Regions from separate parts of the Marinobacter sp. PE14 genome, predicted to be linked through region 1. Evidence: predicted binding sites of a transcription regulator. Region 1 holds the regulator's gene; each other region holds the start of a gene.
The links. The regulator FliA, encoded in region 1, starts transcription of late flagellar genes. The targets are predictions, from matches to a motif close to CTAAAGTTTNNNNNNNNNNNGCCGNTAA.

Region 1 (4,724 bases):
TGATCCAGCAGCGCCTCGAATTCGTCGTCGCTAATTTCGTCGTCCCCAGAACTTTCCTGTTCACCGCCGGCCGACCCGGCGCCTGAAGCCGAGGGAGCCTCCTCCGATTTTTCGTCCTGCAATGCGTCCAGAAGCTGCTCGAATTCGTCGTCGGTGATGTCGCCACCGTCTTCTGCCGGTTCGCTCTCTTCCTGCTCAGGCTGAGCGGCAGCGGCAGGTGCCCCCTCGCCTTCCGGCTGGGCCAGGGCGTCCAGACGGGCAATCAGTTCGTCCGGGGCCGGCGTCAGCTCCTCATGATTGCGGACCTGCTCAAACATGGCATTGACGTGGTCGAGGGCTTCGAGAACCACGTCCATCAGTTCGGAGTCCACCTTGCGCTTGTGGTTACGCAGGATGTCGAAGACGTTCTCGGCGGAATGGCAGCAGTTCACCAGGGCTTCAAGCTGAAGGAAGCCGGCACCGCCTTTCACGGTATGGAAACCACGGAAGATGGCGTTGAGCAGATCACTGTCGTCAGGATGTTGCTCAAGATCTACCAACTGCTCTGACAGCTTTTCGAGGATCTCGCCGGCTTCTACCAGGAAGTCCTGCAAAATCTCTTCATCAGCATCAAACGCCATGCGTTACCCTCATTGTTCAGAAACCGAGACTGGACAACAGGTCGTCTACGTCGTCCTGTCCCGAAACTACATCTTCACGCTCATCGGCCTTGATCTGGGGCCCGACGCCCTTCTCTGCAGACTCTTCTTTTTCTTCAATCTGGTGCACCGTGCCCGTGAGCTGGTCCACATGACTGGCCATCACCACCAGGCTGAGCATCTGCTCCTCAACCTCTTTCACCAGGGCGGTGACCTTCTGGATGACCTGCCCCGTCAAATCCTGATAGTCCTGAGCCAGCAGTATTTCCGACAGGTTGCTGTACATGGTGTCGGCATCGGTCGCCATGCTGGCGAAAAATCGATCAATCCGGCCGTACAGCTCGCGAAACTCGGCCGGCTGCATTTCCCGGCGACGCAGGCGCTGCCACTCATCACGCAACGCGGCGGCCTCGTCTCTGAGGGCATTGGCCAGCGGCATGGTTTCCTCAACCAGATCCATGGTCCGGTTGGCTGCCTCGCCCGTCATCTGCACAACGTATTCGAGACGATCGGAGGCATCTGTCATCATGGACAGTGCTTCCTGCTGTTCGGCGTTACGGGGATCAATCTGGAAGTTCCGGATTGCTTCGTGCAGGCTCCGGGTCAATCGCCCTACCTCACGATACAGACTCTGATCCCTGACCTCGCTGAGTTCATTGATCAGGGTCATGGCTTTGGCATAATCACCCGCATCAACACTCTCGGCCAGTTCTGCTGCCTGCCGCTGGAGCTTTTCCGTCACCTCCGGTTCAAGGCCCCGATGGTTCTTTCTGCTATCGCTCATGAGAGCCATCCGACCTCTGGTTACTGGATTCTTTCAAAGATTTTCTCAATCTTTTCCTTGAGCACGGCAGCGGTGAACGGCTTGACCACATAACCGTTCACGCCCGCCTGGGCAGCGGCAACGATCTGGTCGCGCTTGGCCTCAGCGGTTACCATCAATACCGGCAGGGTTTTCAGATTCTCGTCCGCCCGAACGGCCTTGAGAAGATCGAAGCCTGACATGCCCGGCATGTTCCAGTCGGTCACCAGAAAATCGTATTTGCCGCTTTTAAGCATTGGCAGCGCTGTGTTGCCGTCGTCAGCTTCATCGGTGTTGGTGAAGCCCAGATCACGCAGCAGGTTCTTGATGATCCGTCGCATTGTGGAGAAGTCGTCCACAATGAGGATTTTCATGTTTTTGTCCAATGGGACCTCCAGTTAGTAACACCCGGAATTCGTTTGACCTTTGCGTTCAAAGTCTAGCAGGCCGCTGTTTTAACCGCTTATTGTCAGACCTTTGCTTCGGTTGTAAAGCATCGGTTACCAAAAACTACAGACTACCTCGTTGCCGACACAGACTGAACGCTGTCAGCTGTCCGATTCCTGGCGCCAATCCGAGAGCCGGCCTCGAAGGCGCAGGGCTGCCTGGCTGTGAATCTGGCTTACCCGGCTCTCACTGACCCCAAGCACCGCACCAATCTCCTTGAGGTTCAGTTCTTCCTGGTAGTAAAGGCTCAACACCAGCTTTTCCCGCTCCGGCAGGTCTTCAATCGCCTCAGCGAGGCTGCGCCGGAAGGCATCGGAGGACAATCCCTCTAGGGGATTATCCTGCGTCTCTGTTTGTTCTATCGGCAGCTCTCCGGATTCATTGAGCTCGTCGAGGCTAAAAAGTCGACCGCTGTTGGAATCGGAAAGGTAGGAGTGATATTCGGCCAGCCCCATACCCAACTCTTCGGCCACTTCCTGGTCCTGGGCTTCTCGGCCGAGTCGATCTTCAACGGCCTTGATGGCCTGGGAAATGCGACGGGCGTTGCGATGCACAGAGCGTGGCACCCAGTCACCCTTGCGGATTTCGTCCACCATGGCACCGCGAATCCGGATACCGGCGTAAGTCTCGAAGGTAGCACCTTTGGTGGAGCTGTAACGCTGGGCGGCCTCGAGCAGACCGATCATGCCGGCCTGCATCAGGTCTTCAAGCTGGACGGACGCCGGCAGGCGGGCCAACAGGTGAAGGGCAATTTTCTTGACCAGCGGCGCGTGCTGCTCAATGAGCTGAGCCGGCTTCTGCGCACTTGACTGGTTATAGATTCCGAGGTTTTTCGCCAATGTCATGTATCCGGTTTTTTGTTTGACTGGATCCGATTCAGACTTCGACGAGCCGCTCCACAAAAAATTCCAGATGCCCGCGGGGAGAGGACGGCAACGGCCAGCTATCTACCTTGTCCGCCAGCGCCTTGATGGCCAGTGAAGCTTTCGCCCTGGGATAGGCATCCAGCACCGCACGCTGTCGCTGAACGGCTTTCTTCACAGCCTCATCGTAGGGGACTATTCCAACGTATTGTAGTGCCACATCGAGGAAGCGCTCGGTGACCCGGGTCAGTTTTTCAAACAGATGCCGGCCTTCCTGCTCATTCCGGACCTGATTGGCAAGAATGCGGAACCGATTCGTACCGTACTCGCGGTTCATGAGCTTGATCAGGGCGTAACAGTCGGTAATGGACGTGGGCTCGTCACACACCACCAGCAACAACTCCTGGGATGCCCTGAGAAAACTGACAACCGATTCGGAGATACCGGCAGCGGTATCCACAATCAAAACATCAATCTGGTCCCCAAGCTCACTAAACGCGTTAATCAACCCGGCATGCTCCATGGGGCTAAGCTGGGTCATTCTCTGGGTACCGGAAGAGGCTGGGACAATCTTGATGCCGCCGGGACCATTCACCAGAACGTCCTTGAGATCACAGTCGCCTGCCAGAACATCCTGGAGGTTACGGTTGGCGGTAATGCCCAACAATACATCGATATTGGCCAGCCCAAGGTCGGCGTCGAGCAGCACCACTCTCCGGCCTTTCTGCGCCAGGGCAATTCCGAGGTTAACCGACACGTTACTCTTGCCGACACCACCCTTTCCGCCGGAAACTGCTATCACCTGTACCGGATGTGCTCTGCTCATACTGTTTTTGGTCTCTCGCCACGTTTCGCCGGCTGTTTCTCCGACGCCTGCTGTCAATCTGTCCGGTCTCAGGCGTGCTCTTTCAGGCCCTCTGCGACCGCTTGCTGTTGCTGGAGTGTTTTCAGCCGATCCACGGCCAGCCGCACCAGCGGAACGGCTTCTGCGTGGTGCAGGTCTTCAGGAATCTTCTGCCCGTCTGTGTAATAGGCTACCGGCAGACCGGTTTCCATCACAAACCCGAGAGACTCGCCCAGCGTCAGGGCCTCGTCGATTTTGGTCATCACACAGCCCGCAAGATTTGCCATCTTATAGCAATGCCAGACGGATTTCATGATGCGAGGCTGACTGGTTGCCGAGACAACCAGATGGGTCTTGATATTGTGATGGCTGCGAGCCAGTTCGGCCAGCTGTTCCTGATAGCCTTTGTCCGCACTGGTCAGTCCGGCGGTATCAATCAGCACCAGATGACGGTCTGACAGCTCGTCCAGAATATCGTCCAGACTGTGGCTCTCATCCACGACCCGAACCGGCACATTCAGAATGCGACCGAACACAAATAACTGCTCGTGCGCCGCCACCCGATAGCGGTCGGTGGTAACCAGGGCCACGGAATCGGAGCCATGCTTGAGCACGTAGCGAGCGGCGAGCTTGCCGATGGTGGTGGTTTTCCCGGAGCCTGTCGGACCCACCAACGCGTAGGCGCCGCCCTCATCCAGCCACTCCATGCGAGAGGTCCGGACGCCCGTACACAGCATTTTGAGGGACTGTTTCCAACCGTCTTCCAGTCGCCCCGCCTTGTGACGACGGGAAATTGACCCCGCCAGATCATTGCCGAGGCCGAATTCCTGCAAGCGTTCGGCAAGCCTTTGCTGCACGGCGGTGGTCGCAGAAACCTCCGGCTCTGGTTGCGGCTTCCGGCCCTGCATCATGTCTCTGAGCGAGCTGATCTCGGCCCGCATCTGCGCCAGCTCATCGGAATAGGCTTCTCGAGACGCCTGCGGCAGAGGTTCAATGTCACCAAAACCACCGCTCACCTCTTCCTGAACGGCAGCGAACGACGAGCCGGCGTAGCTCGTGCCCTGGGATGCCCGCTTTTCCCGGACTTCACGGATGCGATCCCGGGACCGGCCCAGCTCGTCTTCAAGACG
Region 2 (4,724 bases), on a different contig from region 1:
CTGCGCAACAGCCGCAAGGACTGATTCGTGGCAACCGTGGCAACTTTGTGATTCAATCAGAGGCTGTAATCCTCTGAAACTTTTGGAATTACTTTGCCCGATTCAGACGTTTTTTCCGAGCGCCTTACCGCTTCCGGTACCGATGGAAATTCGCTTCGTGATACCGGGCGGATTCCCTTCGCCCGCTGGACCCCTTCGCCGAATTTCGGGCCTCGTCCGGACGGAGCAGGCATCTCTCTTCTGGTCGTCCACAATATCAGCCTGCCTCCGGGCCGGTTTGGTGGGCCCGAAATAGAAGACTTCTTCTGTAATCAACTCGACCATTCTGCGCACCCCTACTTCCAGACCATCGAGGGCGTTCAGGTGTCTGCACACCTGCTGATCCGCCGTAATGGCGCTCTGGTCCAGTTTGTGAGCCTGCTTGATCGGGCCTGGCATGCGGGCCGATCGTGTTTTGAAGGGCAGGAGGAGTGCAATGATTTTTCCATCGGGATTGAACTGGAAGGAACCGATGACACCCCTTACACCACCGAACAATACCGCATGCTGGCGGAAGTGGCAGACCTGATTATGACGGCCTGGCCGGATATCACGGCTGGCCGGATTACCGGGCACTGCGATATTGCGCCCGGCAGGAAAAGCGATCCGGGGCCGGCCTTTGACTGGCAGTATTTCCGGTCAGCCTTGGAAATAGCCCGTGGATCGGGGAGGGCAGTCTGAATGGTATTTGTTGTGTTTCTTCTGGCCTACATGGTTCGCAGGCGTCTGGATTCCCTGGATATGCTGTCCGGTGACGAGGTCTGGCGCCGATGGTTCCGCAATGGCAGCCGGGTCAGGGCCGGCCATGAATCGGGGATTGCAACCGGGCTGGCTCTGGTTCTATTGCCGGCTCTGTTGCTGGGGCTTGCGGAATATTTGCTGGTGTCTTCTGGCTGGAGAATGGCGGCCTACCCTCTGGAGTTCCTGGTTCTGGTCGTCCTTATGGGCACGCCGGGTTGGCGACAGGTACTACGGGCCTATGCGGAGGCGTGGCATCGGGGAGACATGCAGTCAGCCTGGCATCACGTGAAAGATCTTCTTCCGGCCGAAGAACGGGGAGCCGCCCTGTCTCCCGAGGCCATGCATCTCTCCCTGTCCAAGGCACTGATGGTTTCGGTGTTCCAGCGTTTCTTTCTGGTGGCTTTCTGGTACGTGGTTGGCGGTATCGGTCTTGCGGTTCTGGCGCGTGGGCTGGTTGCGCTCGCCGAGCAATGGCCGCAGGCGCCGGCCAGGCCCAGGTTTGCAAAAATGGCCGACCTTGCCGGCTGGATTCCCGCCAGGCTTTTGTCATTAACGTTCGGAATTGCCGGAGATCTGGCCGGCTGGCTGCGTGAAACCCGCCAGACTCTGACCGGGGTCACCAAAAAAGCGGGAGACGTGCTCATGATTTCGGCCAACGGGTCGTTAACCGGGTATGCACTAGATCCAGCGAGGTTTTCCCGGATTCACCCGGATGAGTGGACAGCGTTTGGGGGGAGGAGTCTGCGAGCGGTAAGGGATCTGCTGAACAGAAGCATGCTGGTATGGATATGTATACTCGCCCTGCTGGTTATTTCCGGGGTCGTCTAGCCCAGATTTTATAAAACATTACAGTTTAACAACAAATAAAGCTTAAGTTTTTAAGACTTTAGGCGACAATATAAGAAAAGAATTAACGTTCAGTTGTTATTTGCCAGCACGAGGGTCCCTGTGAAGCAACTCATTAATCCTGCCATTGCCCTGATGAACCGGCTGCCGATGGTCTACAAGTTCAGTCTCATCAGCATTCTGTTCCTTTTGCCGATCGGTGGACTGTCATGGCTTGCCATTTCGGAGCTGAATCGCTCGGTTCAGACCATGACCCGGGGCGTCGAGGGTCTGGAGCAACTCCAGCAAGTGGACCGGCTGGTGGATGCTGCGATGGATTACCGAGACTATCGCTCACCGGCGATCATCAAGGATGAGAGTGCCATTACCGCAGTTTCCGAGGAAGCGGCCAGTGAGATTGATAGCCTGCTGGCGGCTCTGACCGCAGAAGAGCGCTCGTTCGATACGACGGGCTCCTGGGTTGATCAGGTCGAGAGCCTTCGCAAGGAGTGGGAGGCACTGCGGGCGGATGACAACTATCTGGGCAGCTTCGATCCGCAGTTCAAGTATTATCAGGAGTTCGTCCAAAAGGCACAGGCGCTGCTTTCGGCCACCATTGAAATCTCGGGTTTGGGGCAGGGGGCCTCCAGGGAAAACCAGTTGATTCTGGGCCTGGTCCACGACTCGCTTCCAGCTGCACGCACCGTGATTGGTCGGGCAAAATCCTACGGAATCTTCGCACTGGTTGAGGGGCAGGTAGGCTACGCCCTGAGCGAAACCCTGAACGAAATCTATGACCAGTTGACCAATCGCACCTCCTTGCTTTCACCGGCTTTGGCACTTGCTTCTGAAGCATCGCCGTCCTTGGCCGAGCAGGCAGGCAATGCCATTCAACGGGTTGATGAGAGTTTGATGGTGGTCCGGGACCAGCTGGACCTGAACGTGATAACGCCCATGCGTCTGGAAATGCCCTGGACCGAATACGACGATCTGATGTCCGCGCAGTTGGCCCATTACGATGAGGTCAAGACGGCTGCGTTCAGCGTGGTCGAGTCGAACCTGCGCGCACGGCTCGAGAGTGAAATCAACCAGCGTCGCCTGATCGTGGTTGCCCTGGTTGCCGTGCTGCTTGTGGTTGTCTATCTCTATATAGGCTTCTTCATGTCCGTGCGCACCGCCATCAACCGCTTCAGCGAGGCCGCGCGGAACGTTGCCGCCGGAGACATGACCACGCACATCAGTTTGCGTAACCGCGATGAGCTGGGCGAGTTGACGACGGAATTCAATAACATGACCGACCGGATTGCCGAGCTGATTCGCTCCGTCAGCCGGACCACGTCGGACGTCGACCAGCAGGCAACCCGGGTCAATGACACCGCAGCGGCCAACAGCGAAGCCGTGGCGCGTCAGATGGAAGAAAGCGGCCAGATCAATGAAGCCATGAATCAGATGGTTGAGGCGGTTCACGAAGTTACAGAAAGCGCGCACCGGGTTGCGGACAGCGCGAGCAATGCCGAGCAGGATACTGAAACCGGCCGGGGCGTGGTGGCCGGAACGGTTGAAACCATCAACAAGCTGGCGGGCGAAATCTCCGGTGCGGTGGAAGTGATCAACCGGGTCAGCAAGGACAGTGACAACATCAGTCAGGTGCTGGTCGAAATCAAGGCCATCGCCGAGCAGACCAACCTGTTGGCGCTGAACGCCGCGATCGAGGCGGCCCGAGCCGGGGAGCAGGGGCGTGGATTCGCGGTGGTTGCCGATGAGGTTCGCTCGCTGTCACAGCGCACGCACAAATCGACGGAAGAAATCGAAGGCATGATTTCCCGGCTCCAGAGCGGCGTCAAAGACGCGGTGTCGGCCATGACCAACAGCAGGGACGTGACTGAGGCAACGGTGCAGAAGTCTGGAGAGGTGACTGAGGCTCTGGACAGAATCGCCAAGGGCATCTCGGTGATCGTGGATATGAGCCACCAGATCGCCCAGGCCGCCGAAGAACAGTCTGCCGTCGCGAAAAACGTGAACTCTAACGTTGAACAGATCGGCGAGCTTGGCCAGAAAACCGCCGCCAATGCCGAACAAACGCTGGGTTCGTCCAGAGAAATGTCGCAACTGACAGCGTCGCTTCAGCGTCTGGTGGAGGCCTTCAAGGTCTGATCGGCGCGACCTTCACGCGCGATCAAACGCAATGAAAAATCCGGCCCTCAGAGGCCGGATTTTTTTTGTTCCCAGAGAATTTCTTCGCCACCCTCGCGCCGTGCCAGTACGCGGGCGATGACAAATAACAGATCGGAGAGACGGTTCAGATAGTGCCGGGAAGCGGTGTTGATGGAGTCTTCGTGGCCGAGGGCGACGACAACCCGCTCAGCACGACGGCATACTGCCCGGGCAAGGTGACATTGGGCGGCACCTGGGCTGCCGCCGGGCAGGACAAAATTCTTAAGCGGTGGCAGACCTTCGTTGTGCCGGTCCAGGGTGCCTTCCAGCCATTCGATGTGTTCGTCACCGATGACACGGCTGCCGGGGATGGCAAATTCGCCCCCAAGGTCAAACAGGTGGTGCTGAATACGGCGCAGGCTCTCCACCAGTTCGTCGTCGCTGTCCAGGGTTTCGATTAGCAACCCGATATGGCAATTGAGTTCATCGGCGGTGCCCATGGCTTCAACTCGCTGGGCATTCTTGGCAATACGGTTGCCATCGGCCAGACCCGTGGAGCCATCATCTCCGGTGCGGGTGTAAATCTTGGAAAGGCGGTTGCCCATCAGTCTGCTCCTGTTAATGTGACGACAGTTGTTGTACCCGTTCGGTCAGCATTTGGTTCACCGGCGTGTCGATACCGAGTTCTTTTCCGAGTTTTGCCAGATATCCGTTGATAAAGTCTATCTCGGTTTGGCGTTTCCGGAGAACATCGGCACGCATGGACGATGTGTTGCCGGCGGTGTTTTGGGCGACCTGTTCAATGCGTTGGCGCAGGGAATCCGGTGTTTCCCTGATCTGGACGGCGGCGCTCATCAGCTCCGACAGTTCCTGGCAAAGCTCGTCGATGGTGTTCTGATATAGCCCTGCAGACAGAATTTCGCCATTGGGGCAGTTCAGGATGGCGGTGTAGGGATTGATGCCCG
Region 3 (4,724 bases), on a different contig from region 1:
AAGGTCAGCGTGCCTGCTGAGACCGAAAGGGAAATCCTGGAGATATTCGAGCGGCACCAGCTCCACTGAGCTAGACCGACGCCAGGAAAAAGAGCGAGCAGGCAACCAGGAAGAGTTGCCTGCCTCTTTTGCTTTGGAAGGCCTAAAGCCGGAATCGCGCTACCAGGTTCTGCAAATCGCTGCCCAGTCTGGCCAGTTCGCTGCTGGAGCTGGCGGTCTGGTTCGATGAGGCGGCGGACTGATCGGTAACATCCCGAATGCTGGTAATGTTCTGGTTGATTTCCTCGGCCACCGAGGTCTGTTGTTCGGAGGCTGTGGCAATCTGACTGTTGTACTGTTTGATCTCCTCTACAGCACGGGCAATGCGCTCAATGGTCGTTCCGGTTGCCGTGGCACGTTCAAGGGTGTTCGAGGCCATGGTGGTGCTGGACTCCATGGCGGACACCGAGTCACCGGCGCTGTTCTGAAGTGATGTTACCAGCGTCTCGATTTCCCGGGCCGATGATTGTGTTCGCTGTGCGAGCGAGCGCACCTCGTCGGCCACCACGGCAAAACCGCGACCCTGCTCGCCAGCCCGTGCTGCTTCAATGGCGGCGTTCAGTGCCAGGAGGTTGGTCTGTTCGGCGACAGATTTGATCACATCCAGAACGGTGCCGATGTTGGCGGTTTCTTTCTGCAATCCCTGGATGGTTTCCATGCTCTGGCTGACTTCCCGTGCCAGGTTGTTGACCTGATCCACTGTCGCGCGGACTTCCCGCTCACCATCGCTTGCCTGGCTGGCCGCATCGGTGGCCACCGAAAAGGCCTGTTCGGCGCTGCGGGCGATCTCGCCAACGGTTGCGGTCATTTCGTTCATGGCCGTGGCAACCTGATCGGTTTCCTGCTTCTGGCGATTGATGCCATCGCTGGTCTGGCTGGTAACGGTTGAGAGTTCCTCTGCCGAGGCGGCAATATTGGACGCCCCTGACTCGATACTTCTTACCAATTCCCGGAGGCTGGTCACCATGGTCGCCAGGGCAGCCATCAGCCGGCCGATCTCGTTGGTGCCGCTCGCCTTGATATCCACGGTCAGGTTACCAGAGGCTACCTCGGAGGCGATGTTCACTGCCTGGTTAACGGGGGAGACAATGGCGCGGGTAATGAGGAAGGCCATCAGGATGCCGAGCACCAGAGCGATGCCGGTGGCGCCGAAAATCAGCCAGGATGCCTGCTGGCGGTCGGCTTCCATCTTCTTCGCCTGAAGTGCCCGGAGGTTGTTCGCCGATTCAATGGCACTCCTCGCCGTGCTGACCATATCATCCGACAGCTGCTCTCCCGCGTTTGTCAGATCCACAACCGCTCGGAATTCGCTGACATAGGTGTCGAGCGCCGCATTGATCTGTTCTTTTTCCTCGGCAGTGATCGCTGCTGATTTGAGTGGGCCCTGAACCCTTTTTGCATCATCCAGATATGCCTTAACGCTTGCATCGTCCTGTTCGATGAGGAACTTGCGTTCAGACCGGCGCATATCCTCGAAAATCGCCGAGGCAAAGAACAGTGAGCTGTGGGCCTTCAACGAGGATCCGAAGATGCGTGCGCTGGTCTCAAGGCGTTCAAGCGCTTCTTCGCGCTCACCGATGTTTGTCTCAACCTGCCCCATCAGCTGCTGGTAGTTTTTTACATCAGCCTGAATCTGGCTCAGCGTTTTGATGTCTTCCGGGGCTGCAAGCAATGGTCCGATATCATTGGTCAGCTCGAGGACCCGGTCGCCCTGGGCCTGGGTTCTGGTAACAGCCTGCGCTTCACCGGTCAGCAGGAAGTTTTTCTCTTCAACCCGGGCTTCGGTCAGGTTGGTGTTTACCTGCCCGAGCATGGCAACGATATTCGATCGTTGGCCGTAGCTTTCCAGGGCGCGGTCGCCCACCAGACCAACCAGGATGGTCAGAAGCAGCAGGATGGCAAACCCTCCGGCCAGCCGGGTCCGGATAGTCATGTTGCTGAAGAGGTCTGAAAAACGCATTGTTGCTTTGTCCCTGAACGATGTGAGATTGGCCGGCCCAACTTCGATAGCGCCTCTCTCCGGCCACGAGCCGGGGGAAGGGATTCTGATACGCAAGGAAGGATAAAGGTGCCTTTCATTTGACTTATATTAAGGCGGTTTACGGCAGGGTATTCCAGAACTTTACAGTAACAGATGATTACCGGCTGTTTTTTAACGTGATACGCAATGGCGGCGCGCCAGTTCCGATTGCTATCAGAACCAGCGCGGATGGCTACCACATAAGATCGTCAGGAATCTCGTAGCCTGCGTAAGGATCATCCTCACCCGCATCGTCCTGTTTGCGATCATGAAGTACTACCACGGCGCTCTCATCCCGCTCCATGATTTTCCGGGCAACGCCTTCAGCCACAATCTCGTAATTGTCGTTCACGAAAACAATCGCGAGGCGGCCGCGAGATAGCTGATCGACCATGGTGTCGTCCACGAAGAGCTTCTTGATCTTCTTGTCATGAACAAACTGGTAGGAGGTTTCGCCCCGGCTGCGATCCAGTCGATTGGTCTCCACCAACTGACGGATCTGGGCGTGGATGGCTTTTTTCTCGGCAGCGCGCTGGCGCTCCAGGTTGAGCTGCCGATCCCGTTCGGCTTTTTCTTCCCGAGCCTCGCGCGCCCGGATCTCGGCCTCGTTAACCTCGACAGCGCCCTTGGGTTGCTGCTTTCTTTTCTTCCGTTTTTCGCTGCGAATGGCTTTGGCCTTCTTCTCGTCGGCAAGGCCGGCCTTCAGCAATTGATCCTGCAGGGATGCCATCAGTAACTCCGTTCTTTCGTTGCAGATTCTGGTATCATTTCGGCCTAGTATACGCCCTCATTATTGCCTTCATAACCAGCTTCCGCTGATTCCGGGATTTTCTTCTATGTCTTCTTTTACTGACTTTGGCCTGTCCACTGCCATGTGCGCGAACCTCGACCAGCTGGGGTTTGCCGAACCCACAGAGATTCAGGCGAAGGCCCTTGCCCCGGGGCTGGCGGGAAAAGACATCATTGCCATGGCCAAAACCGGTAGCGGCAAAACGGCGGCGTTTGGCATCAGCCTGGTTGAACGGCTCAATCCCCGGCTGTTTGCGGTTCAGGCGCTCGTGCTTTGCCCGACCCGTGAGCTGGCAGACCAGGTGGCCAAGGCCATCCGGGAGCTGGCGCGGGCTCGGGACAATATCAAGGTGCTGACTCTGTGTGGTGGTGTTGCCATCGGTCCCCAGATCGGGTCCCTGAGCCATGGCGCCCATATTGTTGTGGGTACCCCGGGCAGGATTCAGGACCACCTGCGCAAGCAGACCCTCTCGCTGGCGCGGCTTAAAACCGTGGTGCTTGATGAGGCGGACCGAATGCTGGATATGGGTTTTCAGGAGGCGATGGAAGACATCCTGTCCCAGACGCCGCCATCACGCCAGACCATGATGTTTTCGGCGACCTGGCCGGCGCCCATCCGTGAATTGAGCAAGCAGTACCAGAAAACCCCGGTGGACGTTCGGGCCGAGGACACCGGCGACAACCCCGATATTGAAGAGTTGTTCTACGAAGTGTCGCCACAGTCCAAATCGGACGCCATCGTGGCGCTGCTTTCCGAGCGTCAGCCCGAGTCCTGTATCGTTTTCTGCACCACAAAACAGCAGTGCGACGACATGGCGGCGGAGCTCGGTGAGCGGGGTTTCTCCGCGCTGCCTTTGCATGGAGATCTGGAGCAAAGGGATCGAGACAGCGTGCTGGTGCGCTTTGGTAATCAGAGCTGCTCTATCCTGGTTGCCACCGATGTGGCTGCCCGTGGCCTGGACATAAAGTCTCTGCCTCTGGTTATCAACGCCGAACCTGCGCGGGACCCTGAAGTTCATACCCATCGCATCGGGCGCACCGGCCGGGCGGGGGAGCAGGGTCATGCCGTTACCTTCTGCACGCCGTCCCAAGGCCACAAGATTACCCGTATCGAGTCCGAAAGAGGCCGCAGCGTGACATGGGGAGACACGGAGAAACTTCTGGCGACGCCGCTGAAACCGGTCGTGCCCGCCATGAAGACCCTTTGCATTGCCGGTGGTCGCAAAGACAAGGTTCGTCCGGGCGATGTCCTGGGTGCCCTGACCGGGGAAGCAGGCCTGCCCGGCAAGGCTGTCGGCAAGATCGATCTTTTTGACCATCAGTGTTTCGTGGCAGTTGAGAAGTCGCTTGCAGGTAAGGCATTGGCCAGGCTCGAAAGTGGCAAGGTCAAGGGTCGGAAAATACGCGTTCGATATGCCTGAATGAGAATTGCTTCGTCTGTATAAATGCGTGTCTTTTCGGGCCGCGACGCTCGGAAACCCCGTATAGATTTTTGCATTCAGGTTGCCCGGGCACCCTGAAAACGGTAAATTACGCAGGATTTTGCCCCCCGAATTGTCGCGGAAGCGTGTTAGACCTTAGTCTAACTGGTCAGTCCGGGCAAAGATCGGGAGAAATATAAATCAATACAGGTAGCTGTTCGATATGAATGACCTGATGTCACAAGCCGTCGATCTGATGATTGCCGGAATGGGGTTTGTATTCGTGTTCCTCATTATTCTGGTGTTCGCGACACTCCTCATGTCCAAGCTCATAGGACGGTTTGCGCCGCCAGAGCCGGCAACCCCGGCCAAAACGCCACGTGCCAAGCCGAAGGCGCCCGCGTCGGTTGACCCTGACACCGCCGAGGCCATCAAGAAGGCGATTGCACAATTCC

Region 2: a site for FliA is predicted at 1,650-1,677, ahead of ACWJ62_RS13830 (methyl-accepting chemotaxis protein). Genes of this name have one in related genera too.
Region 3: a site for FliA is predicted at 2,138-2,165, ahead of ACWJ62_RS13910 (methyl-accepting chemotaxis protein). Genes of this name have one in related genera too.

The regions. Positions count from the first base shown of each region.
Region 1 covers NZ_JBQXNY010000001.1:907,347-912,070, reverse strand. Annotated here, with positions in the region: gene ACWJ62_RS04365 (chemotaxis protein CheW) at 1-620, opposite strand, end outside; gene ACWJ62_RS04360 (protein phosphatase CheZ) at 637-1,422, opposite strand; gene cheY (chemotaxis response regulator CheY) at 1,443-1,826, opposite strand; gene ACWJ62_RS04350 (RNA polymerase sigma factor FliA) at 1,989-2,732, opposite strand; gene ACWJ62_RS04345 (MinD/ParA family protein) at 2,764-3,576, opposite strand; gene flhF (flagellar biosynthesis protein FlhF) at 3,645-4,724, opposite strand, start outside.
Region 2 covers NZ_JBQXNY010000004.1:63,425-68,148, forward strand. Annotated here, with positions in the region: gene ACWJ62_RS13815 (DUF1631 domain-containing protein) at 1-24, shown strand, start outside; gene ampD (1,6-anhydro-N-acetylmuramyl-L-alanine amidase AmpD) at 94-720, shown strand; gene ACWJ62_RS13825 (histidine kinase) at 721-1,608, shown strand; gene ACWJ62_RS13830 (methyl-accepting chemotaxis protein) at 1,729-3,759, shown strand; gene ACWJ62_RS13835 (cob(I)yrinic acid a,c-diamide adenosyltransferase) at 3,807-4,364, opposite strand; gene ACWJ62_RS13840 (ketopantoate reductase family protein) at 4,378-4,724, opposite strand, start outside.
Region 3 covers NZ_JBQXNY010000004.1:82,243-86,966, forward strand. Annotated here, with positions in the region: gene ACWJ62_RS13905 (hypothetical protein) at 1-69, shown strand, start outside; gene ACWJ62_RS13910 (methyl-accepting chemotaxis protein) at 143-1,999, opposite strand; gene ACWJ62_RS13915 (DUF2058 domain-containing protein) at 2,253-2,789, opposite strand; gene dbpA (ATP-dependent RNA helicase DbpA) at 2,896-4,269, shown strand; gene ACWJ62_RS13925 (OadG family protein) at 4,493-4,724, shown strand, end outside.